Regions from separate parts of the Lysinibacillus sp. FSL M8-0355 genome, predicted to be linked through region 2. Evidence: predicted binding sites of a transcription regulator. Region 2 holds the regulator's gene; the other holds the start of a gene.
The links. The regulator LexA, encoded in region 2, represses DNA repair genes until DNA is damaged. The targets are predictions, from matches to a motif close to CGAACATATGTTCG.
Positions count from the first base shown of each region.

Region 1: a site for LexA is predicted at 2,621-2,634, ahead of MKY46_RS15925 (carbohydrate kinase). Genes of this name have one in related genera too.

Region 1 covers NZ_JBBPAI010000001.1:3,284,026-3,299,599, forward strand. The annotation lists gene MKY46_RS15915 (RelA/SpoT family protein) at 1-373, opposite strand, end outside; gene MKY46_RS15920 (pseudouridine-5'-phosphate glycosidase) at 578-1,492, opposite strand; gene MKY46_RS15925 (carbohydrate kinase) at 1,497-2,588, opposite strand; gene MKY46_RS15930 (MFS transporter) at 2,709-3,959, opposite strand; gene MKY46_RS15935 (MarR family winged helix-turn-helix transcriptional regulator) at 4,149-4,607, shown strand; gene MKY46_RS15940 (adenine phosphoribosyltransferase) at 5,059-5,571, opposite strand; gene recJ (single-stranded-DNA-specific exonuclease RecJ) at 5,607-7,925, opposite strand; gene trpA (tryptophan synthase subunit alpha) at 8,090-8,881, opposite strand; gene trpB (tryptophan synthase subunit beta) at 8,878-10,089, opposite strand; gene MKY46_RS15960 (phosphoribosylanthranilate isomerase) at 10,089-10,703, opposite strand; gene trpC (indole-3-glycerol phosphate synthase TrpC) at 10,700-11,491, opposite strand; gene trpD (anthranilate phosphoribosyltransferase) at 11,488-12,519, opposite strand; gene MKY46_RS15975 (chorismate-binding protein) at 12,519-13,886, opposite strand; T-box leader at 13,986-14,230, opposite strand; gene MKY46_RS15980 (methyl-accepting chemotaxis protein) at 14,553-15,574, shown strand, end outside.
Region 2 covers NZ_JBBPAI010000001.1:1,285,158-1,300,731, forward strand. The annotation lists gene pilM (type IV pilus biogenesis protein PilM) at 1-909, shown strand, start outside; gene MKY46_RS06060 (PilN domain-containing protein) at 909-1,502, shown strand; gene MKY46_RS06065 (hypothetical protein) at 1,499-2,188, shown strand; gene MKY46_RS06070 (prepilin peptidase) at 2,256-3,008, shown strand; gene MKY46_RS06075 (gamma-glutamyl-gamma-aminobutyrate hydrolase family protein) at 3,042-3,764, shown strand; gene lexA (transcriptional repressor LexA) at 3,875-4,492, opposite strand; gene yneA (cell division suppressor protein YneA) at 4,659-4,973, shown strand; gene MKY46_RS06090 (YneB family resolvase-like protein) at 4,970-5,635, shown strand; gene def (peptide deformylase) at 5,674-6,249, opposite strand; gene MKY46_RS06100 (GNAT family N-acetyltransferase) at 7,045-7,566, opposite strand; gene MKY46_RS06105 (DUF896 domain-containing protein) at 7,753-7,986, shown strand; gene tkt (transketolase) at 8,111-10,105, shown strand; gene MKY46_RS06115 (response regulator transcription factor) at 10,407-11,039, opposite strand; gene MKY46_RS06120 (sensor histidine kinase) at 11,014-12,054, opposite strand; gene liaF (cell wall-active antibiotics response protein LiaF) at 12,051-12,734, opposite strand; gene MKY46_RS06130 (PspA/IM30 family protein) at 12,847-13,485, opposite strand; gene MKY46_RS06135 (lmo0954 family membrane protein) at 13,502-13,858, opposite strand; gene sirA (sporulation inhibitor of replication protein SirA) at 14,165-14,623, shown strand; gene MKY46_RS06145 (YneF family protein) at 14,722-14,940, shown strand; gene MKY46_RS06150 (S-ribosylhomocysteine lyase) at 15,087-15,557, shown strand.

The DNA of each region.
Region 1 (15,574 bases), 2.0 Mb from region 2:
GATGATTCTCTGCTTGCTGCGCCTCTTTTGATAAATATTTAATTTTCCCTAGCTTTGTCACACCATCAACAAGCACGGCTACTTCTTCGCCAAATTCCCGTACCAAATCATCCCGCGTAAAATCCGTATCTTCGACAACATCATGTAAAAAACCTGCCGCTACTGTTTCCGGGTCCATTTGTAATTCAGCTAGAATACCTGCCACTTGTACTGGGTGAATGATATAAGGTTCACCAGAGCTACGGAATTGCTCAATATGGGCATCCCTTGCTAATTCATATGCTTTTTTCACGAATGTGACATTTTCATCATTCATGTAGGATTTGACTAACTCAAAAACGTCCTCAGGAGTCAAAATTTGCTCTTTCGCCATAACATGTCCACCTTGCTCGTCAAATTTTTCAGATTAGATATAAACTTAATTGTATAAAATTTTGTAGCCTATTGTAAAGAGACTGTGTCATTTAGTTTAGTTAATCTCGTGAACAGTTCGAAAAATGGAAAAAATATTCTTCTTTTTAATGAAAAAGACCCTTTGCGACAGGATGTCACAAAGGGTTCTTGTTTCGACAAATGATTAGTGTAATTGGTTGTAGGCAACAGCAATTTTTGCGCCAACGACTGCATTGTTTTTCACTAATGCAATGTTCGCATCAAGACTTTTACCTTCTGTTAATTCTTTTACTTTACCAAGTAAGAATGGTGTAACGTTTTTACCTTGAATACCATTCTCTTCAGCTTCAGCTAAAGCTTTTTCAATAATGTTTGTAATAAATGCATGATCTAATGCTTCAGCTTCTGGAATTGGGTTGGCAATGACAGCGCCACCTTTTAACCCTAATTGCCATTTCGCAGATAGCATTGCTGCAATCTCCTCTGGTGTATCAAGCTGGAAGTTGACATCGAAACCACTTTGACGTGTGTAGAATGCTGGTAATTCATCTGTACCATAACCAACTACTGGTACCCCTTTTGTTTCAAGGTATTCTAATGTAAGACCAATATCTAGAATAGATTTTGCACCCGCGCAAATAACAGCCACATTAGTTTGTGCTAATTCTTCTAAGTCAGCAGAGACATCCATTGTTGTTTCAGCACCACGGTGTACACCACCAATACCACCTGTTACAAAGATTTCAATGTCTGCAAGTTCAGCACAGATCATTGTAGCTGCAACTGTTGTCGCACCTAATTTTTTTGTTGCAAGTAAGTAGCCTAAGTCACGACGTGAAGCTTTTGCAACGCCTTGTGAATTTCCAAACATCTCTAGCTCTTCATCTGATAAACCGATTTTGATTTTGCCATCTATTAAGGCAATGGTTGCAGGTACTGCACCATTATCGCGAATAATTTGCTCAACTTCACGCGCAGTTTTCACATTTTGTGGATATGGCATACCGTGTGAAATGATTGTAGATTCTAATGCCACGATTGGTAGACCTTTTGCTTGTCCTGCTTTTACTTCTTCTGATAATACGATGAATTCTTTCATGTTGTTATTCCTCCATTTCATTTTTTAACAAATCTACTGATAATTCAGGTCTTACTGTATAAGGAGATGCCAATGTATTTTTAGCATTTGTTAACCCTGCATCAATACATGTCTCAAAAGATTGACCTGTCAACCAACTGTGTATCACAGCGCTGACAAACGCATCTCCTGCTCCTGTAACATCTTCAATTTTGTTGATCACTTTCGCAGCGAAATGACGAGGTGCGATCGTCGTAGATGCTGCATAAACACCCTTGCTACCAGCTGTGATAATGACATGTTCAGCACCTAGTTGTAAGAGCTGTTGTAATGCTTTTTCATAATGGGTAGCGTTTTCAATTTTATGTCCAACAATTGTTTCTGCTTCATCCGTGTTACAAATAAACCAAGTTACACCTTGTAATGTTTCAGGTAGTCGATTCATTTTTGGCGAAGATACTGGCACAATGACTAATGGAATGGCACGAGCAATGGCTACTTGTTGGATATACGCCACTGTTTCTTTCGGGCAATTTAAATCCAAAATAAAGCAACCAGCATTCACTAGCATTGTTTCATGCTTTTTCAACAAACTCGGTAACAGCAGGTCATAAACCTCCATATTGGCTACAGCTAATGCTAGCTCACCTTGTTCATCCATAATAGCTGTATAGGAACCCGTAGAAGCCTCAGCTAGCTGCTCCACATAACGTAGATTCATAAAGGATTCCGAAGCTTCTTGGATCACTTGCCAATCAGCATCTTTACCAGCCGTTGTTAATAACGTCACTTGATGGTTTAATCTGCCTAAGTTTTCAGCAATATTTCGACCAACTCCACCTACACTAAAAGAAGAGCTGGCAGGGTTAGATGTTCCAAATTGAACATTGCCCTTCACATGGAATTTTCGGTCTAAATTAGCTCCCCCGATGCAAATAATTTCATTTTCCTCGGGTAAAATATAAGCACGACCTACAATCTTTCCTTGCTTTGTTAAACTAGACACTAAATTAGCAAGCACGGGACGGGACAGATTCATTGTATCTGCCATCTCTTGCTGAGACATAAACGGGTTTTGGCGAATTAAAGCAAGCACCGCCTGTTCTCTTTCATTCATAGCATCACCTTTTGTTATATTTGTTTATATTATAAACTTTTGTTTGTTAAATGTCAAACTAATATTGATAAAAAAAGTTGAACCTCTTTCTGTCGAGGTTCAACTTTTTTAGTCGACTGTTTATCCTTGCTGAGGCGTTTGTTTTTTTACAATGATAACGAATAAGCTTGCCAATGCACAGAATAGGCCAGCAAGGAAAAAAGCCCATGTATAGGAATTGAAAAATTTATAAATCAACCCACCCCCATACGCAGCAACTGCCGCTCCTGCCTGATGTGAGGCGAATATCCATCCGTAAATAATACTGCTTTTTTGCATCCCAAAAATTTGTCGTGTAATGCTGATAGTTGGTGGTACTGTGGCAATCCAATCGAGTCCATAAAAGATGCTGAAAATCGTCAGTAAAACAAAGGAGCCTTGAGCGAGTGCATAAGGGAGTAGCAAGAGAGAAGCTCCCCTTAACAAGTAATACCAAAATAATAGCCAACGATTATCAAAACGATCCGATAGCCAGCCAGAGACAGTCGTGCCTAATAAGTTAAACACCCCCATAAAAGAAAGAAGAGATGCAGCGGTTACTAGCGGAACGCCAAAGCTAATACAATATGACACAAAGTGAGTTCCGATTAATCCACTTGTCGAAAGACCACAAATGAAAAAGCTGCCTGCTAAGAGCCAAAATGCTTTGACTTTAACTGCCTCTGCTAAACCAAGAAATGCCATACTAATTGGATTCTTCTTGGGCTGTACTTGCGGCTCTTCTATAATCTCATCATGACCGTAAGGGGTTAGACCAATATCTTGCGGCTTGTTTTTAATAAACATAGCAATCATGACGAACATCATGGTACTCAGGAGTAGGATTAATCCCATTGCCCATCGCCAAGAATAGTGTTCAATAATAATGGCTAGCACTGGCAGTAAAATTAATTGACCTGTGGCTGTACTAGCCGTTAAAATCCCAACTGCCAGCCCTCTGCGTTTAACAAACCAATGATTCGCTACATAGGGACTGAGCACCGTTAAAAAAAGGCTCGCACCAAGCCCAATGATGCCTCCCCAAATAATGATTAACTGCCAGGATTGGCTCATCCAAAAGGTTAAGGTCATTCCTACTATTAAAGTAGACATGGCACTAAGCATCATTTTCTTTAAGCCAATGACTTCAAGCAGCGCCGCCATAAATGGTCCAGATATGCCATATAAAAATAAACTTACAGCAAATGCTAAAGCAATCGTTGAGCGATTCCATTGAAATTCTTTTTCGAGGGGATCAAGGAAAACACCAGACGATGACATTGTAATCCCTGCTACAATAATCGAGAAAAATGTGACAATCAAAATCAACCAGCTATAATGAACTCGCTTCATCCTAACACCTTCTTTTCTTGTGAGATGCATAACAAAACATGTATATACATGTTTTGAGATCTCTTCATTCCATTTATATGTATATACATGTATAATGATAATAATCGTTCCTATAGCTGTCAAGCAGTCTTTTCTAGCTCTTAGGTGTATACTTACAATTAGTAGAATCCCCTCAAAGGAGTACTGACGATGAAGAAGCAACTTAAAACAATCGATTATACACAAATCTGTGTTTGTGCAAACCTTAGAAAAAAAACAAGGGTTGTCACACAATTATATGATAAGCTGCTACAGCCCACTGGTTTAAAGGTTACACAATATTCCATGCTGGCCCATATCGACCTTCAACAAACTGTCTCAATTAGCCGTTTAGGTGAAATTTTACAACTTGATCAAACGACTGTGACCCGTAATATTAATCTATTAAAGCAACATGGCTATGTTGAATTAAAGCGAGACACAAGCGATGCGCGCACTAAAAAGATTACGCTCACTGAAAAAGGATTAGAAAAGCTGCATGAAGCCGCACCCATTTGGCAAACGATTCAAGATAGAATCATCGAAGATATAGGAATCGAAAAATATGCAGATTTCTATGATACCTTGCGCACAATGCAGAAGATCATCCAAGCATATGATGAAGATTAAAAAGTACCTACTTTATTGGGCGCTTCAAACTGCAAACAACAGCCATCGAAAAGTTCACTCTCGATGGCTGTTGTCATTTTTTCTTCTAATTACTTACCAAATATAGAGTGGCATGATCAATATTTGGGCATCCATAAGCTTAGTAAGTCGTTTCTACTAAAGGGTAAATAGCAGCCTCTAATTTTCGCTCAAATGATATAAATTGATTAACCGTTACCATTTCTAATTGTTCATGTTTATTGATTTAATTTTCCGTCTTCAACTTTCATCAGCTTAAAAGTTTACGGTTAATCAAACAGTAATAGGGAAGAAGTTGGATGGAGCGAGGAAAGCAGCTTGGCCCGTATCGGCTTTACTTTATTTCATTGTAAAAGAAAAAGACTGTAGGCAAACTCGTAATTTCTTGAGTTTGTCTACAATCTGAAGTGCCCACTATGGTAGACGCTTTCTCTTAATATTGAATAAGTGTTTTAATATTTAGATCTCCAAGCTTTGCACGACCATTTAATTCTAAAAGTTCGATTAGGAAGGCACAGCCTACTACCTGACCACCTAATTCTTCTACTAAACGAACAGTTGCTTCAACTGTCCCACCCGTTGCTAGTAAATCATCACAGATTAAAACCTTTTGACCAGGCTTAATCGCATCATGATGCATTGTTAATGTATCTTGACCATATTCAAGACCATAGTCTGCACTAATAACCTCACGTGGTAATTTACCTGGTTTACGAACAGGTGCAAAGCCAATTTCAAGTGCATAGGCAACTGGGCAACCGATGATAAAACCACGAGCCTCAGGGCCAACTACAATTTCAGCTCCCACTTCTTTTGCATATTCTACAATTTGGTCTGTTGCATATTTGTATGCTGGTCCATTATCCATAATTGTCGTAATATCTCTGAAGCTAATGCCCTCTTTCGGCCAGTTTTCAACTGTTGTAACATATTGCTTTAAATCCATGTTATTGCTCCTCCTACGAAACGCTGTACGTCCGTTTATGTTAATCGTTCATCAAACCATTGTTTTAATTCTATATAAGGAGCATAGACAAGCTTTTGCTCCATTTCAATCTGTTCTGAACGTTGTTTGTAAGACGGTGCCTCTGTTAGTGCTTGTTTTGGGGCATTCACGTTGACAGTCGTCAGTCCACTCTCCATTTTAACAAAACCAAGCTCAAAAAACACCTGTGTCATAAATTTTAATACATCCAATGGCCAACCTGTATGCTTTGCTAAATCTGCTATATGCATATCAAGCGGAAAGGCTGGTCGATTTTTCAAAAATTTATAATACCAAGAAAATTGCTCACGAGTAGGTAAACCACTAAAGTATTGCGAATCAGGCATATAAAAATGCGCATAAATACGTGAAGGTGTCGTCTTCTGTAACACCTCTTCTAGTTTTTGAACTTGTTGTGGCAAATCTAAGAGCACAATATAATCACTTTGTTCCACATTGGATAGTGCTGGGTCAACTACTGTAATAGGAGCACCAATCAATGATTGATAATACGCCATCGTTGCTGGATGAAAGGCAATAAACTGTGCCTCATCCTTCGGTACCGTATTAAGCCAACGCGCAGTTTGACGGATACCACGAATATCAAATAGCTGCCATTCCGTTGTTTGGACATCCTCGATCATAAATTGGGCTTTTTTACGTCCTTGCCATTCATTAATTTGTAAATCGCCTATAAAGGATACTTTAATGCCATACGTTAATTCATCATGTAAATGTCCTTTATTAAAGCCGACACTATCTAATTTATCATAGCCATTTGTTAATTCCATTTTAATATGATTCTCAGCTGCTCCAATTTTACGCATAGATGAGATTTCAACATCCTCAAGTACGTAAACAGGCTTTGGAAAATCTGTTCCAAATGGTCCTAGTGCTGAAATTTCTTCAATAGCATCTGCTGAAACTTCATCGATGCTTAACGGAATATCAATATGGACGATGGGTGTTAATTGCTCCTCTGTTAAACATTCTCTTGCCTGTGCATCCAAGCGTGTACGTAGTTCATCCACATGCTCTAACGATAAGGTCATGCCTGCGGCCATAGGATGTCCACCAAAATGCGGTAAAATATCTCGGTTTTTAGCTAGTTCATTATATAGATGGAAGCCTTCAATGCTTCGAGCGGAACCCTTTGCTGTGCCCTTTTCTGGATCAAGTGAAAGGACAATGGTTGGACGATAGTACTGCTCAACAAGTCGTGAGGCAACTATTCCAACAACGCCTGCATTCCAGCCTTCCCCCGCCACAACAAGAACTAAGGAATTGCCGATTTTTTCATCCGATTCAATAAGTGCAATGGCCTCATCTGTAATGCTTTTCACAATATCTTTGCGCTCTGTATTGCAGGCATTAAGCTGCTTTGCCAATGCGCTTGCTTTAGCACTATCATCTGCCATTAATAACTCGACTCCTGGAGCTGCTTCTCCGAGTCGACCAACAGCATTTAATCGAGGACCAAAATAAAAGCCAATTGTCTCTTCCGTAATTTTTGCCTGCTCTGTACTGGCTATATCACACATTGCTTGTACCCATGGACTAAGGGAACGACGCATTTCCTGTATACCTCGCTTCACGAGATAGCGATTTTCATCCACTAAAGGAACTAAATCGGCTACAGTTCCAATCGCCACCAATTCCATTAAATGGATTGGTAGTTCACCATATAAAGCATGTGCTAACTTAAAGGCTACACCTACTCCAGCTAGCTCTCCAAACGGATAATGTCCTTCTGGTAATCGAGGATGAAGAATAATATCTGCTGGCGGTAGTTCCTCACCTGGCTCATGGTGATCTGTCACAATGACATCCATGCCAAGCTCTTTAGCCACTCGAACAGGTTCGATACCAGATATCCCGTTATCTACTGTAATGATTAACTGTACACCCTCTTCATATGCTTCACGAAATAATGCTTCATGTGGACCATAACCATGGATAAAACGATTGGGGATTTTAAAGGATACATCCGCTCCAAGATCTAGTAAAACATTTAGCATAACAGTCGTGCTTGTGACACCATCGGCATCATAATCGCCATAGACTAAAATCTTCTGCCCATTTTCTAATGCTTGCTCAATTCGTGCTACTGCTTCAGCCATACCGTACATAAGAAATGGGTCATGGACATTTGCTTCAGTCATATTTAATAAGCTTTCTGCTTCAGCCGTAGTTTCACAGCCTCGTGCTGCTAAAATTTTTGCAGCAATCGCGGAAAGTTGTAAGTCATTTTGTAATGCTTGTACAAGTGTGGCATCTGGACGCTCCACCTGCCATCTTTTTTTCGATAGAATCATCTTCTCACTTCCTTACGAAAGCTATTATACCGAAATTCTATTGGATACGCACTATCCGTTAGATTGATAGTTTTATCCATCAATGTGAAATTTCTATCCGCCCCTTTTACTGATTAATCCATCAGTTTAAACTTACTATCCATCTAGCAGCAAAAAAGCCTACTCTATAGAGTAGACTTCTCGAATACACCTTTTGAAGCGGCCACTAATGCTGCCACGGTGGCCATATCTTCTTCATGCAATGCTGTTACAATAGCACTACCGACAATAACTCCATCTCCCAATGACCCCATCCTTTTCACTTGCTCAGGTGTTGAAATACCAAAGCCTGCAAGCACAGGGATTGAACTTGCTTGACGTAGACTTGCAAAATGCTGCTCTAAGTTTGCAGCAAAATGGGACCTTGCCCCTGTAATTCCATTCACAGTCACAGCATAAACGAAGCCCTGACTAGCTGCTGCAATATGAGCAATACGCTCAGGAGGACTTGTTAAAGAGACAAGTTGAACAACATCAATGGTATATGGGTTTAATGCCTCCCGTAATAGAGCACTTTCTTCTAATGGAACATCTGGTACGATTATTCCCTTAACGCCCCCAGCTACACAGGCTTTTGCAAAAGCCTCTAAGCCATACGCTAACACTGGATTGAAATAAGTCATGACAACTAGAGGTACCGTGATTTCATCTCTAAATGAAGTGAGCGTTTGCAATACCTTCGTTAATGTTACGCCAGCTGCGAGTGCACGTTCTCCTGCCCGCTCAATTGTTGGCCCATCTGCAACAGGGTCTGTAAAGGGGATACCTACTTCAATAGCTGTCACACCTAGCTGCTGTAGTGTTAGGATGGTTGGCTTGATCGTTTCTAGCCCTCCATCACCTGCCATGATATACGGAATAAAGGCTTTGTTTCCTGCTACCTTTGCTTGTTCAATTGCTTGTTGTAACGTCGTCATTTGCCATCTCCTCCTAGTACCGCCCTAACCGTGTGTACATCCTTATCTCCGCGACCAGACAAGCACACTACAATGATCTGGTCTTTCGGCATGGTTTTAGCAAGTTTTGCTGTGTAAGCAATAGCATGGGAACTTTCAAGCGCAGGAAGTATCCCCTCTGTTCGACTTAACAATTGTAAGCCTTCTAGTGCCTCAGCATCTGTGATGGCGTCAAACTGCGCTCGACCGATATCATGTAAATAACAATGTTCTGGCCCTTTTCCCGGATAATCTAACCCCGCGGAAATCGAATGTGCTTCTTGGACAAAGCCATTTTCATCCTGTAATAAATACATGTAGGCACCATGCAATACACCTAATTGTCCACCTGCAATTGCCGCAGCGTGTTTCCCTGTTTCAAGACCACTCCCTGCAGCCTCTACACCATATAAAGCGACTGATGCATCATCTACGAACGGATGAAACATACCGATTGCATTACTGCCACCACCAATACAAGCCACAACAGCATCAGGTAAACGACCTTCCTTTTGCAAAATTTGCTTTCTCGTTTCTACCCCAATGACACGCTGAAAGTCTCGAACGATTTTAGGAAATGGGTGAGGTCCTAAGGCAGAGCCTAAAATATAATGCGTATCCTCAACATTTGTCACCCAATAGCGTAGCGCTGCATTCACAGCATCCTTTAAAGTTTTAGAACCACTTTCCACCGATTGAACCTTTGTGCCAAGTAGCTCCATGCGAAAAACATTTAACTGCTGACGTTTCATATCTTCCGCACCCATAAAAACAACACATTCTAGATTTAATAAGGCACAAGCAGTAGCCGTTGCCACACCGTGCTGTCCTGCACCTGTTTCAGCAACAATTTTCTTTTTGCCCATGCGTTTGGCAAGAAGCGCCTGCCCAATCGCATTGTTAATTTTATGTGCACCTGTATGATTTAAATCTTCACGCTTTAAATAAATCTTCGCTCCTCCAAGTGCGCTCGTTAAATTTTCTGCGTAATAGAGTGGGGTTTCTCGCCCTACATACTCCTGTAAATAATAGGATAGCTCCTCTGTAAACATTGAATCTTTCATCGCTTCTTTATAAGCTGTTTCTAATTCTAGTAAAGCTGTCATTAATGTTTCTGGCACATAACGTCCACCAAATTGTCCGTAACGACCTTCCTTAGTCGGTACATTAAATGCGATTGAATTTCCCATTATTCGCTCCCCCTCTTTACTGCCTGCAAAAATGCCTGTATTTTTATAGAATCTTTGACTCCGTCTGTTTCCACGCCACTTGATACATCCACCATTACAGGAGCTACACTTAAAATGGCCGCTTCAACATTGTCCACATTGAGACCACCCGCTAATAATAATTTCTCTCGTGGAATACCTACTTCCTCAAGTAACGTCCAATCAAAAGTATGACCGCTACCACCTTTAAAATCTGTTCCAGGCGCATCAAATAAATAATAATCCACCTGATAATGAACAGCTGCTTGAACATCCTCTCTTCCTCGTATCGACAATGCCTTAATGGCTGGGTAGCCTTGCTCCTGAATAAATGCTGGCGTTTCCTCTCCATGATATTGCACATAGTCTAAAGGCACGCGCTCTACCGCTTCCTTTAATTCAGCTGGTGTGGGATTGACAAAGACACCTATTTTCAAAACACCTCGTGGCACCTCCTTCGCTAACTGTTGGGCTTGCTCAACAGTTACACGACGTTTACTTGGTGCAAAAACAAAACCAATGGCATCTGCGCCAGCATGAATAGCTGTTTTGACATGTTCTTGTTCTTGTAATCCACAAATTTTGACTTTTGTCATATAGAAGCTGCCTCCTTTTGTACCTGTAAACATTGTAGTGCTTGCCCCGCGTCTTCACTGCGCATCAATGCCTCCCCTACAAGAACGCCACTAGCTCCCATTGTGGCAACTTGATTGGCATCTTCCTGTGACCAAATACCACTTTCACTAATTAATACACGTTGCTCACTGAATGGGAAAACTTCGGCAATTTCTTTTGTCCGTTGTAGACTAACCTCAAAGGTACGTAAATCCCGATTATTGACACCAATCAACTTTGCATCTACTGCAAGAGCACGTTCAAGCTCCTCTGTATCGTGTACTTCCACTAAAACTTCTAGGCCTAAGCCCGTTGCATAACTATATAAGTCGCGTAAAGCGTCATCCGTTAAGGCCGCCACAATTAATAAAATAATAGAGGCACCTGCTGCCTTCGCAAATCGAATCTGCACCCGATCTATCATAAAATCCTTACAAAGAAGAGGCGTGTCAACAACACGAGCAACTGCCGCTAAATCTTCAAAGGAGCCTTTAAAAAACGCCTTATCTGTTAAAACAGAAATAGCTGCTGCTCCTGCCTGTGCATAGACCTGTGCTTGAGCAACTGGATCCGCCGCACCAGCGATGACCCCCCTGGAGGGCGAAGCACGTTTCATTTCAGCAACGACCTGTAATGTTGTAGCTTGACGTAATGTTTCGACTAATGAGGGTCGTGGCTTTTCTGTAAAATTTGCTAAAGGATCTGGCTGCTCTAATAAAGCACCTATCTCAATTTTCTTTTGCTGCAGAACTTTATAGAGTATATTCATTGCCCTACCTCCACTTCTTTCATTTGTTCACTGTAAGTAATAACTGCTTCCAATTTTTTCAATGCTCTCCCACTAAAAATACTTTCCTTCGCCATCGCGACACCTTCTTTAATGGTTTCTGCTTGACCATAGCCGAATAAGCCAATACCCGTATTTAATAACACCGTATCTAAGTACGCACTGTGCTCTCCAGCCAATATTTTTTTCATAATGACCGCATTGTAATCTGCATTGCCACCACGGATAGCTTCTAAAGGTGCTGCTTGAAGACCAACATCTTCAGCCGACAAGGAGAAGGGAATTAAATCTCCTCTATCTACTAGGACCAATGTATTTTGTCCTGCTAAGGAAGCCTCATCAAGCCCCTTAGGACCTGAAACAACAATGGCTCGCTCCCGCCCCAGCATCTGTAGGACTGAGGCATATTCCATGACAAAATCAGGACGATTAATACCTGTGAATTGCGTAAATAATGGTACTGGATTGGTTAAAGGACCGACTAGATTAAAAATCGTTGGTTTTCCTAATGAACGACGAACTTCGCCAATTCGCTTTAATTTTGGATGAACATTCGGTGCATAGATAAAAGCAATTCCTTCTTTCTCTAGCAATTCAATCGTTTGAGGTATGGAAATAGCTGTATGAATACCTAATGCCTCCAACACATCTGAGCTACCCGAGGATGAAGATATTTTACGATTCCCATGCTTTGCCATTTTGACACCTGCTCCAGCTAGTACAAAAGCAGAGGCTGTACTAATGTTGAAGGTATGAAGACCATCTCCACCCGTACCACAATTATCCATATAGTCGTCTTCTTTTACAGCTACATCACGTGCAAAAGAACGCATAATAGTTGCTAATGCTGCTACCTCGTGTGCTGTTTCCCCTTTCACAGCTAAAGCCATTAAAAAACTGGCGATTTCCTCTTTAGGTGTCTCATCCTGAAATAACCATTGCGCGACCTTCAGCATTTCCTCATACATCAGATGTTCACCTTGCACTACTTTCCGTTGTAATTGTTCCATCAGTTTCGCCCTCCATCGTTAACCAATAACTGTAAAAAACCTTTCTCTTCCTCTTGCACTTGCTGTAACACGTTAGGGATATTCGTATATTTAGTCATTGTTATTGTGGATTGCATATACATCGTTTCATGTTCAACTACAATGGATTGCGCTGTTAAAGCAAAATCCAAATGGCCATTGAATCCAATAAAGCCAAGAGCATCACCAAAAATACCTGTCATGTGTGACCCATTTTCTAAGTAACGTATCACCTGCTTCTTAGAAATCTCTGTAACTGAAAATGGTGGGATTGTTACTGCCAGTACATCCAAAGCGTGCAACATAGGTAAAAGCCGACCTTCTACTCTCGACGTCAAGTGCAGTGCCTGTTTTGACCTTTCAATACGCATGGCCTCAATGACCTGAACAGAGTCTCGAAAACAAACAGACTGTAATTTTTGCTGAATGGCACTAACGAGTATTGCATGTGAATTTCGAATGTCCGTTTGTTCATATAATGTGCGCTCATTTTTTAGGTCTTCACTTTTAGTCTCCCCACGTGGATAGGTGCCCTCCGTTGGTGTGGCTATCACTCGCTCCCCCTTCACTCGTATAAGGCTGTCAGGAGAAGTGCCTAATATAACGTGATCCTCAAACTCTACATAATACATATAGGGTGCAGGTTTTTTTTTGCGTAGCTGTCTGTATAAGGAAAACGCATCACCTTGAAAATTTGCTACATAACGCTTAGGCAGTACTACCCTTGTTATGTCATCATTTAACTTGGTTTGCATCGCCTGTAACTCTGCTGCAAAGGATTCATCCGTTGCCTTTTCTATTGCGTGATAATGATAAGTTGCTTCGTCATAAGCATCACCATTTAATAATTGTTGGGCCAGCACTTCCAAATCAGGTTGCTGTTTTTCCGCATCAATATTTGTATGAATCAGTGTCACTTCATCTGTTAAATGATCGAACACAATGATCGTTTCATACACATGGAAGTGCGCATCAGGAAGCCCTATTTTCTCGTCAGCGAACATTGTCGTTCCACCATGACCTATATATCCGACAGCACCTCCTGAAAACGGAAATTGTGTCGTATTAGAGATACGTGGCATAAGTCGTTTAAGGAGGACAAAAAGCTCCCCTTTATGCACATATGTTTTTCGCGTTTTATAGGATATCTCCTGAATTTCTTGTCCCACACCTTTATAGGTTTTTCGTGGATTCGCACCAATAAATGAAAATCTGCCTGCTCCCTCATGCTGTGCAGAGCTCTCCAGCAAAAATTTATATTTCCCCTGTAAACGTCTGAAAATTAAAATAGGTGTTAAAGAATCGCCATTGATAGTTTTCATTTTTGTTCTTGAACTCGTTGTTTGCATAGCTTATAAGCTCCTTTTCAAAAATTCCTTTTGCTAATGTCTAGACGAATGCTGAAGCAAAATAAAAAAAGCCCTCTGCAAAAAGGATTATTCCTAATTGCAGAGGACGATCATGACCGCGTTGCCACCTCATATTAGAGCATATGCTCTCACTTTTGTGCTTTCTATGATGACCAGCTTCATTTTAGCCATACATTCAAAGCACCCCTATAACGTGGGGAATCACGTTCGCTTTTAAAAGCGACTCTCATAAGTCCATTCACATAAGCTGTAAATCAGTTCACACCACCCACTGACTCTCTAAATTACATACCTATGCTACTACTCTTATTCAACAATTTCTCAGCTATTCTCATCTAAACTCAGCTCATCTGTTCTTAGGCTGACCTCGCTCCCGAAGCCTTCTACCTTGACCGAACAAAAAGTTAGCCTTAATTCTATGCCAAACCAATTTAATTGTCAATTAATTCTGAAGAAAAAGATTGAAATTTATGTTTTCGTAAGAACTTTTTATGTAGGTATATTATCCTTCAAAAAGACCTTAAAAGGGAAAAGGATTCCTTACTATTGAATATTTTCTGAGTATTGACCATGTAAATATATCAAGTTATAGTAATTTCAGAACAATAATTTTTTCCATATAATATATAGAAAGTAGGAACGTATATGTCCGTTCGCAAAAAATTAAATTTAGGCTTCATTTCTTTAACCTGTTTACTACTCATTTCAAGCATCTTATCATTTCTTCAATTCAAAACAACACAAAATGATTTAGAGGAAGTATTGAAGCATCGTATTGTTCAAATTCAATTAACGGAGAATATACAGCAACAACTTGCGTCTCAAGGTTTATTTTTACGCTCCTATGTTTTAAATAATAAGGATGAAGCAGCTCGGGACAATTTAGAGCGTTATCACAAACTTTTACCTGAAACAGTTCAAGAACTTTCTGGTCTTGTTCGCTCTGATTATACAAAAGATATTATGCAACAAGTCACTGCATTACAAAACGAGTTACTAGCCTCTTCAGCGAAAGCCTTGCAGGCGTTTAATAGTGGCAATATGGATTTAGCTCTCACTTACATAAATAACGATGTCACAAAATACAATAAGGAAATCTTCAAGCTAACAACTGATTTATTAGCTTATCATGATGAGCAGCTTCAAAAGGTCGATCAAGAAGTAAATCATACCGTTTCACGTGCTCTTATTATTTCCATTAGTCTACTAATTGCTAGTATTATTATTGGTATATATTTTATGTATTTTGTTAAAAACTCCATTGTTCAGCCATTACGGAAGGTCACTGAAGCAGCAGACACATTAGCACAAGGAGATTTAACAATCGCTGAGCTTGACCATCAGACAAAAGATGAAATTGGCATACTTGCGGGTGCAGTCAATACATTAAAACAAAGTCTAGCTGGTCTGATGACGAACATCCAAGACAGTGCATCCCATTTATCAGCTGTCTCTGAAGAGCTTACTGCGAGCACAGAGGAAGTAACGGTAACATCCGATGATATTGCACAAAGAATTCAAGAAAACGCAACATCGCTCACTTCTTCCGCTCGTACCTCGCAGCAAAGTGCTGTGGCAATGGATGAAACAGCAGCAGGTGTTCAACGCATTGCTGAGGCGACACATAGTCTTCACCACAATGCAGAGAGTATGCGCCAACTAGCCCA
Region 2 (15,574 bases):
GTGGCGAAAGGACCTGAGCCTAGTCAATGGCATGGCTATGAATATCCTTTACCAGCTGATATTGTTGAAAATGGAGCAATCATAGATGAGGTGGCTCTTTTTGAAATTATTAAAGAACAGGTTGTGAAGTGGACAGGAAAAAAACAGGCTGTTCGTATGTTTGTGCCTGATACAACTGTTTTATTAAAAACTTTCGAGCATCCTAAAGATGTTAAACCTCAGGAATTACGAGGATATGCTGAAATGGAGTTGGGCCATTCTATTCATTTACCTTTTCAGGACCCGTTAATTGATGTTTATGATCCCGATGCGGAGGACGGTAAAGCGATATTATTTGCAGCACCTTCAGAGGAAATTACGAAAATAGTAGGAATGCTGTTAGATGTCTCCTTGGACCCTGAAGCGGCCGATATTCGAGCATTATGCAATATACGTTTATTAGAACATATGTCAATGTTAATGCCTAATAAAACATATTTAATTGCTGAGTGGTCTATCAATGAACTTTCCATTAGTATCTTTTCAAACGGACAGGTTGAGTTTTTACGTTATCAATCAATTGAAACAGATATGGCACAATGGCAGGGCAAAAAAGTCGATGAATTTAGCTACCAATTTCTCTACAATGGTGAAACCGAAGATTACCAGATGGTCGTCATGGATCAGGTTTTAGAAATTGATCGAATGATGAATTTCTTTAAGTTTTCTTTACATAAAGGGGAAAAAACAGTAGATGAAATCATAATGCTTGGTGATAACCCGTTACTTAAATCAATAGGAACCTTATTATCTTCTAATTTAGAGACACCTTTGATGATTGTTGATGGAGCAAAAATTGAAAAGTTCTTTCCTTATTTTAAAAAAGAATTTTCAACATTGCTAGGCTTAGCTTTGAAGGAGGTTCATTAATGGTTCCAGATATAAACCTCTTACCACAGCTTGAAAAACGGTCTACTTCACCAAAGCTTTTTTATAGCTTGATAATTGTCATTGTGGGTCTAATAGTAGCTTATTTACTATTTATATTTTTTACAGCTAAAAGTGATTTGTCACGTTTATCTGCTGAGGAAAAGACATTAACGACACAGCTTGAACAATTACAGCAAGAGTTAGATGTAAGACAAAGTGTTGATCAGGGATCATTGGAGGAATCTGTTGCCTATATTCAAGGTGTTTCTTATCCTGTAACCCCATTAATTGATGAAACGAAAACTTTACTACCAACTCAAACATACTTGCGTAGCTACGTTTTTGGGGAAAATACAGTTACTATTGAAGTGGATTTTGAAACGATGACCGATATATCGAAATATGTAGAGCGACTTTTAATGAGTAGTTTTTTTACAGACGCACAAATTAATACAGTGTCAAACTTCGATATAGAGCTTGGCGAACAGAAGGAATTAACGCCTGAACAAAAATTTAAAGAAGTACCACGTTATTCAGTGTCCATTACGGCGACAATCGACTTTATGTATTTAGCTGGAGGACGACGCTCATGAATAAATTAACGAGTAGTAAAAATTCATCTATTATCTTGTTATTGACTTTAATCGTTTCTATTTTATTTGCGCTTTATTATTATTTATTATTACCAAGATTAAATGAAGTAGAAGCAAAAGAGAGTCATGTATCACAACTCCAGCAAGAGATTTCTAGTGTAAAAGAAAAATTAGCTCAATTAGACAAGGAGCAGGGTCAGCCGACTATCAATGTTTTAGCGTTAAGACAGAAGCTACCTACAACAAGAGCTGTTGAAAAGATCATACTAGATTTAGCTGAGATTGAGGAAGTGACAGGAACACGCATAAAGTCATTAACAGTTCAAAATGATGATGCGGCTGTTTCGCAATCAGATGTATCGCAAGACCTTAATCTGTTGGAGCAAGCTGAAGAAGAGGTTAATGGTGAGCAGGATAACAAGATTACGAGTTCACCGATTTCATCTATTTCAAAGGATTCCTTACCATCGAATTTAAAGTTGATTACTTTTATATTAGAGGTTGGGGCGCTTGATTTTAATTCTCTAGAGAGCTTTTTACAGGAAATTGAACAATTACAGCGTGTGATGAAAACTGATACAATCGAATTCAAATTGCCTGGAGAGCAGGATCAATTAGAAAAAGATACGGATCTTACTTTACAAGCTACCGTCCAGGTGACGACGTTCTATTACGAAGGAGAGTAATAATTGCATTGATAGGCGTTCCATACTGCATCTGTATGGGCGCCTATTAGTTTAGGAGGACAGAAAATTGGAAATGGCTTATACAATCTTTCTATTTTTATTTGGGCTTGTCTTTGGCTCTTTTTATAATGTGGTGGGCTTACGTGTGCCACAGAAGGAGTCGATTGTACAACCTCCTTCACATTGTACTAAATGTCAAAGGCAACTGACGGCGCTTGATTTAGTGCCAGTTTTATCTTATGTGTTTTTTGGGGGGAAATGTCGGAGCTGTGGTAATAAAATAGCTTGGATTTATCCAGTAATGGAATTATTAACAGGATTATTGTTTGCCTTTGCATATTGGCAGCTTGGTTGGAGCATAGAGTTTATAGTAGCCCTATTTTTTATTTCATTATTAGTCATCATTGTTGTTTCTGATATAGCCTATATGCTGATTCCGAATAAGGTGCTTTTATTCTTTTTACCCTTCCTTATTATTGGACGAGTATTGTCGCCATTAACACCCTGGTGGGACTGTGCTGTAGGTGCAGTCGTTGGTTTCGGCATATTATATAGTATTGCTGTGATATCAAACGGGGGCATGGGTGGAGGCGATATTAAATTATTCTTTTTAATTGGACTTGTTCTTGGTACAATGCATACACTGTTAACATTATTTATAGCTGCAGTTATCGGCATGATTGTCGGGCTTGTCGTGTTAACGAAGAACAAGCAGGGGAGAAAAACACCTATTCCTTTTGGACCTTCTATTGCATTAGCCGCTATCATTGTCTATTTTTATGGGGATTCATTAATCGATTGGTATTTAGGTTTTTGGTAATTGTTCAATCTTCAAGCATATGGAGGGAAGCAAGTGAAACCGATTATTGGCATTACAGCCTTTGTGGAAGATGATTTATCCTCTCGATTAAATGCTGCTTACAGTAAAAGTATCATTGATGCAGGTGGGATTCCGCTTATTATTCCACTTGGCGTAGAGGAGGATGCCACACAAATTCTATCCCTTACAGATGGTTTATTGTTATCTGGAGGCTATGACGTGCATCCATTTCTGTATGGGGCAGAGCCTGCACCAAAACTAGGGAAAATTCATCCAGCAAGAGATACGGTAGAGTTAGCATTAATTGAAGCGGCATTCACACGAAAGATGCCTATTTTGGGTATTTGCCGAGGCATTCAAATACTAAATGTAGCACTAGGTGGTACTTTATTTCAGGATATTGATAGTGACCATTTTAGTACTAAGCTGCTCAAGCATGTACAGCAATCTGCTCGAGCTGTAGCTACTCATTATGTACAAATTATGGAGGAGAATTTATTAGCGACCATTTTACAACAAGAGAAAATAGCGGTAAATTCATTTCATCATCAGGCAGTTAATGTATTAGCAGAGAAATTAAAAGTAGCAGCAAAATCGAGTGATGGCATTATCGAAGCAGTTGTTCATGAAGAGTTGCCATTTTGCTTGGCTGTTCAGTGGCATCCCGAGGAACTAGCTATAGCAGGAGATGAGCCTGCACAAAAATTATTTTCAGCCTTTGTTGAAGCTAGCTTAAAATTCAAAAAGGAAGCGTAGCAGGGGGACTGTACAAAGAATCCAACCATATATGGATTCTTTTTTTGCGTAAAAAAGAGGATACATGCTCTTAGAAGGAACACATAATCCTCAAAACCTACTTTAAATGATTAATGTACACGACGATATAGTCCTACAACTTGTCCTAAAATAGAAACTTGATCGACGATAATAGGCTCCATAGATGAGTTTTCAGGCTGTAAACGGAAATGATTTTTTTCCTTGAAGAAACGTTTGACCGTTGCTTCATCCTCTGCTGTCATGGCTACAACAATATCTCCGTTATTAGCTGTTGCCTTTTGCTTCACAATAACTAAATCGCCGTCTAAAATTCCTGCTTCAATCATAGATTCCCCCATAATCTCTAGCATGAATAACTGATCCTCGCTTGTGCCATACGTATCTGGTAATGGGAAATATTCTTCAATGTTTTCAATAGCAGTAATTGGGGAACCAGCAGTTACCTTCCCCACAAGTGGTACATGAATGACTTGCTGCTTTTGAATAGACTCTTCAGGCTCTAAAATTTCAATTGCACGTGGCTTTGTTGGATCTCGACGAATAAAGCCCTTTTGTTCTAATCGAGCTAAATGACCATGAACAGTTGAACTTGAAGCAAGTCCGACTGCTTCCCCGATTTCACGTACTGATGGTGGATATCCCTTAGCTCGTACCTCTTCTTTAATAAAAGCCAAAATGTCCTCTTGTCTTTTCGAAACTTTTTTCATGAGTGCTCACCTCTTTTTTCTAATATCATTCTTCTTATTTGATAGTATAACAGAATGCGAACATGTATGCAAACATAGGTTCGAAAAGTGTTTGACAAAAACGTTTGTTCGCTTTATTATGAGAACATACATTCCGAACAAACATTCTAAAAAAGGGGTTGTAACTATGACATGGTTAAAGAAAAATACACATATCTCCATTTTATTAGGAGCTTGTCTATTATTTGCAGGATACCTTTACATCACTGATCCAGGAGATGTTAACTACGCAGAAATTCAAATTGAACATGGGGATAGCTTGTGGTCGTTAGCAGAGCAATACCGTGGTAAGATGAGTACAGATGATTGGATTAAGCTGGTCAAAACAGAAAATGAATTAGCAGATATTAAAATTGTGGCAGGAAAGTCTCTAGTTATTCCTGTATTGGGTGATCAAGCCAATCCCATCCATACTATCGAAATTGCGAGAACTGAACAATGATGAATAAACAAATGTCGGCTGTTGTCTATTGCCGTGTAAGTACTGAAAAAGAAACACAAAGCTCCTCATTAGAGCGCCAACAGGAAGAGTTGCTGCGCTACGCTAGAGAGCAAGGCTATGAGGTAAAGGGTGTATTTAAGGATAAGCATAGCGGCTATGATGTGGAACGCGATGGCTTGCTTGAAATGCTTGATTTCATTAAAGAAAAGGGAATTAATGCCCTTTTTGTACAAGATGAAACACGATTAGGACGTGGGAACGCAAGGATGGCTGTGTTGCATTTATTGCAAAAATCAGCAACAGATGTTTTTTCCATGCGCGATGCAGGACCCGTTCAACTAAATGAAATGGACACGATGCTGCTTGAGATTTTAGCAATCGTGGAGGAGTATCAACGAAGAATCCATAATGCTAAAATACGTCGAGGCATGCGACGCGCTGTAGAAAATGGCTATCGTCCTGAAAATAATTTATCGAACCGAGGGAATCCCTATGGGCAGGAGCGAAAGGATCTACCTGTAGATGAAATTGTCAAGCTACGCAAACGTGGATTTACCTTTGAGGAAATTTCGATCACGCTTCGAGGGTTGGGCTTTGAAGTAAGTAAAGCGACTGTTCATCGTCGCTTCCAAGAACATCAAGAAAGATTAGCAGGCAAATAATATCGCCTGCTAATCTTTTTTATTCACAGTAAAAAATGCTATTGATAGGAAGCCAAACTGTCGATGATGATGTTAGTAGGTAGTTGAAAAGGATACTCTTTATTTATTCGATCATAAAACATTATGCCATTTAAATGATCGATTTCATGTTGGACAACGATCGCCCCATAGCCCTGAAACGGCAGGATGAATTCTTGACCATCAATGTCATATGCTCTGACCTTAATACGCTCGTATCTTGGCACAAAACCATGGACAGGTCGATTAACCGACAGGCAGCCTTCTCCATCAGGTAAATAAATCATATTGAGGGAATGACTTATGATTTTGGGATTGATAAACACCATTTCATTATGATCAAATAGTACAGCAAACATTCGTTTGTCTACACCTATTTGATTTGCAGACAACCCAGTTCCAGGGCGAAGCTTATATTTTTTTGCTAGCGTTGGATCTTGGCTGTTTTTGAGATATTGCAGCATAGCTAATAAAGTATTTCGATCCTCTTGGTTTAAGGGTGTCGTCACTTCTTCGGTTTGTTTTCGTAATAATACCGAGTCTTCTTTCACAAAATCTTTCATGGTAATGATCGAATCAGGAAGAAATTTAGTCATACATAAACACCTCATCAATACGGCTATTGAGGACTTTAGCCATCTTCAAAGCTAATGGCTCGTACTTATCATTTTCAATACAATTAATTGTCTGTCTAACAACACCGCATTCTTTCGTAAGTATAGCTTTGGTTATCCCTAATTTGTTTCTCACCATTTTGATCATACTCCTCAGGTGTATCCCTCCGTTTTGTCCGAAGTGTTAGCCATTTATTTTATACTCTTTTTACTGAATGACCAAATGTTGAAAAACAAAACAGTCAATTGAAAGGTAGAAATGGATTTCCGTTGCAGGCTACTTGCTTTCCTGTGGGCGAGCGCCGAGCCGCTTCCTCCGCTGTCGCTCCGTGCAGGGGCTCGTCTGTCTCGCTATCCCACGGGATTCAAGTAGCCTTCCACTCCAATCCATAAAAATGTTTCTTTTGAGCAAAGGCAAATAAAGTGAAAGTATTCACTACTCTTTCTGGAGGGGAGGGTGTCACGCATCACTTCTCCACATTGAAAATAAGAGCTTATTCCCTCTAAGAATACAAATAATGAGCGATTTTGATCGTGACGGCTCGTATGAAAGAGAAGGAAAAGGCACTTTTGCCAAATGGTTGATTGGAGTGGAGCCAGCGTCACTCCTAGGGGATTTAGCGTCACAGCTGAGACCCTGGAGCGAGCGGAAGTGAGTGAAGCGGCTCAGCGGACGTCCCCTGGAAAGGACGCTGGCGGAACGGAAATCAACCCCTCACCTTGCAAAGTTGCTTTTTTTGCCTTTGACATGATCTTTTTCAACAACATTTGGTCATTTTATAGAATTTTATGCCATTCTTCCTGCAAGATTGCGTAATAGTATTCATCCCACCAATTGTCACCATGCGGTATACATTTTTTAAAAAATCCTTCACGCCGCATACCGATCTTTTCCATCACTCGGTAAGAAGCTATATTTTCGGGTTGGCATGTTGCTATTATTCTATGAAGCTTCAATTTGGAAAATCCATAATCTAATAGGGCTTGAGCAGCTTCTGATGCATAGCCATGTTGCTGATAAGCAGGATTCAATACCCATCCAATTTCATAGGTATGTTCGCCAAAGCATCGATGAAAAACTAAATGACCAATAACTTCTGGTTGATCGCGTAAAGTAATGGCAAAATGCTTAGCTTGATCCGCGCTATTTTCTGTTATAAATTTTTGGACTTGTTCTTCCGTTAAAACTCCTTCAGGCATATAATGCATCACCGTTTCATCAGACATATAGCTATAAACAGCCTGCCAATCTTGGGCTTCAAATTTTCGGATAAGTAATCGCTGTGTTGTGATGTTCATTTAATTTCCTCCAATAAATATAAATTTTTTCCTTTTATTATTAGTTATACACGACTAACATCTGGAAGTCATGTAAATTATGGCTAAGAAGTGTTATTAAGGGTTGGTATAACTGCATTTTAAGGGAAAGCATGCTATACTTTGCATACTGAAGTCATTAAGCTAGGTATTGAAAGGTGTGTAACAATGTTATCAAAGGAAAAAATTAACCGAATTAATGAACTTTCTGCTAAGGCCAAAAGTGGTCAATTAACAGAAGCAGAGGCTAAGGAGCGAACAGCGCTTCGCAAGGAGTACTTAGATACGTTTAGAGCGACTATGCGAGATACGATTGAAAATGTAAAAGTGGTAGATGCAGAAGGTAATGATGTGACACCAGAGAAAGTAAGACAAGCTAAAAAAAATAAATTTCTAAATTAATGTGACACAATTCAATAAAGTATGTATGAAAACGCAATTAGTATAACAAAAGCATTGTTTTCTAAAGCAATGTTGACTAAACTGTAAAAGAACAATATAGGACGAGAAAGGATGTCACAATATAATGACTCAACACGCGGATCTTTTAGCAATTAATGCTATTCGAACTTTGTCAATCGACGCTATCGAAAAAGCAAATTCTGGTCACCCAGGTTTACCAATGGGGGCGGCGCCAATGGCTTATACGCTATGGACAAAACAATTACGCCATAATCCAGCAAATCCAAAATGGTATAACCGTGATCGTTTTGTACTATCAGCTGGTCATGGTTCTATGCTTCTGTACAGCTTACTTCATCTTGGAGGCTATGGTTTACCAATGGAAGAAATTCAAAACTTCCGCCAATGGGATTCATTAACACCAGGACATCCTGAATACGGTCATACAGTAGGTGTGGAGGCAACAACTGGTCCGCTTGGTCAAGGGATTGCTATGACAGTTGGTATGGCAATGGCTGAGCGTCATTTAGCGGCTACTTACAATAAACCTGGTCATGATATCGTTGACCACTACACATTTGCCCTTTGTGGTGATGGTGACTTAATGGAAGGTGTAGCAGCTGAAGCTATTTCATTGGCTGGTCACTTAAAACTTGAAAAATTAATCGTACTTTACGATTCTAATGATATTTCTTTAGACGGTGACTTAGAAAAGTCATTCTCAGAAAACGTACAAAAACGCTTTGAATCTTATGGCTGGAATTACTTAAAAGTGGCTGATGGTACAGATGTAGATGCCATTAATGCCACAATTGAAGAAGCGAAAAAATCAACTGGCAAACCAACATTAATTGAAGTAAAAACAGTGATTGGTTTTGGTTCTCCAAATAAATCTGGTAAAGCAGATTCACATGGTGCGCCACTTGGTACAGATGAAGTTGTCTTAACGAAAGCTGCGTATGAATGGGCACACGAGCCATTCCAAATTCCTGCTGAAGTGTATGATACATTTAATGCTGCTGCTGAAATACAAGGTGCACAATCTGAGGAAGCTTGGAATGCTAAATTTGCTGCATATAAAGAAGAGTTCCCAGAGTTAGCGGCTCAATTTGAAAAAGCGATGAATGGTGAATTACCAGAGGACTTTGCGTCAGAGCTACCAGTATATGAGGCAGGTAAATCTGTAGCAACACGTTCTTCTTCTGGTGACGCGATTAATGCCATTGCGAAGAAAACTCCTTCATTCTTTGGTGGTTCCGCTGACCTTGCTGGCTCCAATAAAACAACGATGAAGGGCGCAGGCGATTTCTCTGCAGACGATTATGCTGGTCGCAACATCTGGTTTGGTGTTCGTGAATTTGCAATGGGTGCTGCGATGAACGGTATGGCTCTTCATGGTGGTTTAAATGTATTTGGCGGTACGTTCTTCGTATTCTCTGATTATGTTCGTCCAGCAGTTCGTCTTTCTGCATTAATGGGGCTTCCTGTAACATATGTATTTACACATGACTCTATTGCAGTAGGGGAAGATGGTCCAACACATGAACCAATCGAACACCTTGCATCACTACGTGCGATGCCAAATCTATCTGTTATTCGTCCTGCGGATGCAAATGAATCAGCGGTAGCTTGGGAGCTTGCCGTAGCATCAGAAAAAACGCCAACTGTTTTAGTATTATCTCGTCAAAACTTACCTGTCCTTGACGCTTCTATTGAAACAGTTCGTGATGGTGTTACGAAGGGTGCTTACACAGTATCTCCTGCTACAAAAGAAGTAGCAGATGCTATTTTAATCGCAACAGGCTCTGAGGTTTCACTTGCTGTTGAAGCACAGAAAGCATTAAAAGCAGAAGGTGTGGATGTGGCAGTTGTTTCCATGCCGTCTATGGATCGCTTTGAAAAACAAGACGCAGCTTATAAAGAATCTGTCCTACCAAAAGCTGTGACAAAACGTCTTGCGATTGAAATGGGTGCATCATTTGGCTGGCATAAATATACTGGCTTTGAAGGTGACGTTCTTGCAATCGACAAGTTCGGTGCATCAGCTCCAGGTGAATTAGTAATGGAAAAATACGGATTCACTGTAGAAAATGTCGTAGCGAAAGTAAAAGCACTATAATTTATATTAAAATACCGCAACACTCAGTCGATGTTTAAGTTCGCTGAGTGTTGCGGTATTTTTTATCGTTTTTCATTATGATAAAAGTGAGATTATTGCAGAGGTGCTGCATCATTTTGCCAAGTATCCAAAGGAACAATTTATCATGATCGGGGCTTGTGAAAATGATTTTGATGCTATCGGCGTGACATATGGTTATGGATCACGACAAGAATTAGAAAAGGTATATTGTGGATCTAATCAAGTATCTCTAAATACATGAAAAAACTGCATGCTGACATGCAGTTTTTTATGTAGGTGTTTATTTAGCAAGGCCATTTTGAAAAGCGTAGACAACGGCCTGTGTACGATCTTGCACTTCGAGCTTTGCTAAAATATTGCTAACATGTGTTTTTACGGTCTTTAAGGCAATGTATAGTTCGTCAGCGATTTCCTGATTGGCTTTACCCTTTGCCATGAGCAATAATACTTCCATTTCACGGTCAGTGAGCTGTTCGTAAAGGGGCGTATTATTACCGTGGCGCATACGGTGCATCATTTTGGATGTGACTTCTGGCTCTAATACTGTTTCGCCACCTATGGTTTTACGAATAGCATCGGCAATTTGTTTAGCATTAGAAGTTTTTAAAATATAGCTTACCGCACCAGCCTCTAAAGCAGGGTAGACTTTATCGTCATCTAAAAAACTAGTCACCATCATGATTTTTGCCTCTGGCCATGCCGTTAAAATTTCCGCTGTTGCCTCTGCTCCTGTCATGATGGGCATGACATTATCCATTAAAATAATATCAGGTCTTAGGGCAAGGGCACGCTCCACAGCCTCTTTGCCGTTTTCAGCCTCACCTACAACTGTAATATCTGGTTGTGCTGAAAGATAGGCTGAAACGCCAATCCGTACCATTTCATGATCATCCACTATGAGCACTTGTATCATCGACATGAACCTCCTCCTTCTGTAGCGGAATTTTAACCTCCACAATCGTTCCTTCTTCAGGCACGGACACAATTTTGTATGTGCAGCCAATTTCAACAGCTCGTTCAGCTATATTTTGTAAGCCGTACGAAGTTGATTTATCGGCCTCCACATCAAAGCCTAACCCATTATCCTGAATTCGTAAAATGGCTAAGTCATCTCGTGCAACAAGCAGTAACTCCACTTCACTTGCTTTGGCATGACGGAGCGTGTTAGAGAGGGCTTCCTGTGCAATACGGAATAAATGGTCTTCTTCTGCTTTTGTTAAGGCCATTTCCTCTAGCTCATATTCAATATGGAAATAAACTTTTTGTTGAAGTTCAATAATCAATTCCTCTAAGCCTTGTGCTAGCGTTTTATTGTGTAGAGCTACAGGTCGTAAGTGGAGCAGCAATGCGCGCATTTCTAGCTGTGCCTGCTGAACAATCTTTTCCACCTGTTTTAAGCTAGTAGCATTTTCGTCATTTTCAGTTAATGCTGAGAGTAACATAGAAGCCGCAAATAATTGCTGTGATACGGAATCATGCAATTCCCTAGCAAGTCGTTGGCGTTCAGCAATAATACGCTCCTGAATAATTTTATCATTTGCTTCTGCCCGTTCATTGGAGAGTCGCTGTAAGCTTTTTCGCTGTGTATCGATTAATTCACTTGTTTGAACTATTGCCTTTTTTAATGATTTCGGAAGTGCTTGTTTTTTAGGGAAAATAAAATCAGGCTCGATTAATTGCTTCACAATGCGTGTTGCTTGAGCTTCTCGTGCCCGAGCAGTCATGCTGATCCAGCTAGCAAATAGGAAGCTAAGTACAAACAGGCTAACTACGATGATGCCTCCTAGCGGAATATTATCGTAAGTCTGCTGCCACAATGGCTCCCATGTTTTTTCATCCGGATTGCCCCATACCGCCACAAGCAGACCGAAAACAGCACTCATTAAAATGAAAAATAGCGTAAACAATCTTGAGATAAAGGCAATCATTTTCGTAGCACCTCCAAATCTCCCAGCCAGGTTGCGACATGAATAATTAAAACGCGTTTAGCATCCTCAGGGTTGCCGTCAGCGAAAGTAATACTTTCATTTAAGATGCGTTGTGGCCCCTTATGTAAGCAGATAAGCTCACCAAATAACGTCGTATACTGTAAACGGAAAGGGATTTCATAGGGAATATAGATTTGAACTTTCCCGATCCCTTGGCGAATTGTAATGAGACTAGTGCCAGCAGGTAAAATTGTTTGTGTTGTATCAATCGTAATATCTCCTGCAAGGCGTTGAATTTGTACATCTTGCCATTTGTACGCTTCTGTAGGTGCTGGCATTGTGCCAATCAAGTCATTTTTAGTTGTAGGAAGCTTTTCAAAAAGCTCTGCACCGACTACCTTTGGTTCGTTTTCTCGTTGTAGGTATTGATAAAGCATATATAAGAGCATGATGACGACGAATAAACGTAGGCTCCACATGGTAAACAAAGCAATAGCAATGAAGAAAATTCCTGTCCATTTAAAAAAACGAACTTTTTTGGAAAAACTTAAATAAAGAAGTACTGCCCCAATCAATAAACAGAAGGCTCCGCCATTATTAAAAATAGTAAGCTCTACAAAGACGAGTAAAAAGAAGCATAGTACCCAAAACGTGAGCTTATTTGTTGTGAAATTTTGCAAGAGGGTCACCCTTCCTTCTACTAATAGTATAAGAGAGGGAATGGGACCCTCTATTTTTAAACGTGAAAGAATGCGCCTTATAAAGTTGGCGCATTGCTTTCATTATAACATGTTATTTATTTTCAATTAGCAGTGGTGAGTGATCTTCTGCTGCTTTTTTTTCTAATTCTGCCAGTCTTGCCTCGAAAGTTGTTACCTCATGATCTTTATCGATTTGGTAAGCTAATTTATCGATATAGGCTTCTAAATCTTCAAAATTTGTTTTATTGTTTTTGGCAATCATGCCGTCCATTTGATGGTGAGCACGTGTTACATTTTCTTTTCCCATCAGCTGTAATTGACGTACTTTCATATCTTTAATTTTATGCTTCATTGTTTCGAATTTACGCTCTAGCTCGAAGTATTCACGTGTACTCGATTCAATGCTCGCTTGTAGTGTATGATTACGAGCTGTGTAAGCCGTTACTTCATCTGTAGCGAAATCAATTAAATCCTGTTCACCACTAGTTGTTGCCAATGTTAGTTGGGCTTCACGTTTAGCTAGTAATTCAGCATTTTGCTTATATTCTTGCTCTAGCTTTTCTTTTAATTGCCCTTGTCGTTCTAATAATTTACCTGTTTGTTCTGTTTGTTTTTCTGCCTCGCGAATGTATTGATTTAACATTGCAATCGGATTTTTTTGTTCCTTTTTATCAAATATTTGATGTAAGTCTGCCTCTACTGTATATCTAAAACGTTGAAATAAATTCATTTAATTTCGCTCCTTTTTATTTTGTTAAGTTTGACCATTCTTTTTCAAAGTTTGTAAACGGATCTTCTTCTTTTTTCCCTTCGATTGTAGGGATTTTTACATCTTCGCCATTCCATTTTTTATAGATGACATAGATAATAGCGATAGCTGCAAGACCGATCATTGCTGGAATGTTAGACACTGCTGATAGAACACCGATTAGACCAACTGTAAACCAGAAAATTTTACCGAATGTTGATTTGCTTGCCATGTAGAAATGCATGCCTAGTGCTACAAATAATCCAGAGAATAGTAAACCTGCCAGTGGTCCTATTAAGGCAAGTGCAACACATGCTGCGATGACGCCTCCAGTTAATAAAAGAAATTTTTTCATTTGTTTTAGCTCCTTTCGTTTGTACCTTTATGTTACCTCTATACAAGATTGTCTAAAACGGACTCGAAATTGATTTTGATCTAGGTCTTGAGGCTGAGAACCATCTAAGCTGTAACGAAAGTGGGTTTTTGGCGTATAAAACGAGCTGCTTTTTCTTGTTTTTGGAAAATAACTATTTTGTTTTATCAAAAAATACCATTTGTCATAAAGTCATTTATAGATGCGAAACTAGAATTTTTTCGACAAAAATAGAAGATAGATCCTTCCTTCGTTTGACAAATTAACAAGGTTGGATGAGCTATACTTATGGAAAAGAAACTGAGCGAAGGAGGATTTCTGGTGAGAACCTATTCTATATATAAGATAAAAGAAGAGCATTTAACATTTATTTTTGGCAGAGAGCGTAAGTTGTTAGAGATGATGCAAGGCTGTGAAGACGCCAACGAGAAATCCTTAAAAGAGCTTGCATATATATGTGAATCTGTTCGTTTTGAAGAAATTGCAGCGATGTTGGAACATCAACTTGATTCCAAATATGCACATTTAGAAAGAGCCCGCAATGCTTTGTTTTTAGAACATCCGATAAAAGGCAAAATGGCTATTTATTTGGTCGATCGTAAAATTTGCGTTTATTGTGAAGGTTCGCGAATGCTAGATTTAGATTTATTTCAAATGCTTGCCAAAATGAGTGAACGGTTTATTGCTTTTAATAAACAGGATAATGAGTGTGGGTGGTTAAAGCCGATGAAGTATACAATGCACTAGATAAATTCACTACAATATATAGTAACACGCTATCATTTGGTGTATAATGGTGCGTGGAGAGTTTTTCTCGGTATATTGTAGTGGAGGAGGTTGGTTGTATGCCTACATGGGGCTGGATTATTATCGTAATTATCGCATTAGCAGCGGGAGCGGCACTTGGTTTCTATTTCGCTCGTCAAGCTATGATGAAATATTTAAAAGAAAACCCACCTATTAATGAGCAAATGATTCGTATGATGATGGCACAAATGGGTCGTACGCCGTCTGAAAAGCAAGTACGTCAAATGATGGCACAAATGAATAAATTCCAAAAGTAATCGGAATGATGAGAGCAACTAGTTCAAACTTAACTAGTTGTTTTTTTTTATATTTTTTACAGTATTTAAAAAATTCTTGAAAATCATATAATTCTATCGGGAAACTATGTATAATAGAATTACCATACGGAAAGGGGTTATGTATTATGCAAAAAGAAAAGACAAATGTAGAAAGCTTTGATCTGGATCATACAAAAGTAAAGGCACCTTATGTTCGTTTAGCTGGTATTAAAACGGGCCAAAATGGCGACGAAGTGTACAAATATGATATTCGCTTTAAACAGCCAAATAAAGAGCATATGGATATGCCTGCCTTACATTCTTTAGAGCATTTATCTGCTGACATTATTCGTAACTACTCTGATCACATTGTTGATTTTAGTCCAATGGGTTGCCAAACAGGCTTCTATGTATCACTGATTAATCATAATGATTATGAGGAATTATTAACTATTTTAGAGAAAACATTTATTGATGTGACAAAAGCAACAGCTGTTCCTGCATGCAATGAGGTGCAGTGTGGCTGGGCTGCTAGCCATAGCTTGGAAGGTGCACAATCATTAGCTGAAGAATTTTTAGCAAAACGAGATGAATGGCATATCGTTTTTGGAGAATAATCATTTATAAAACCTTG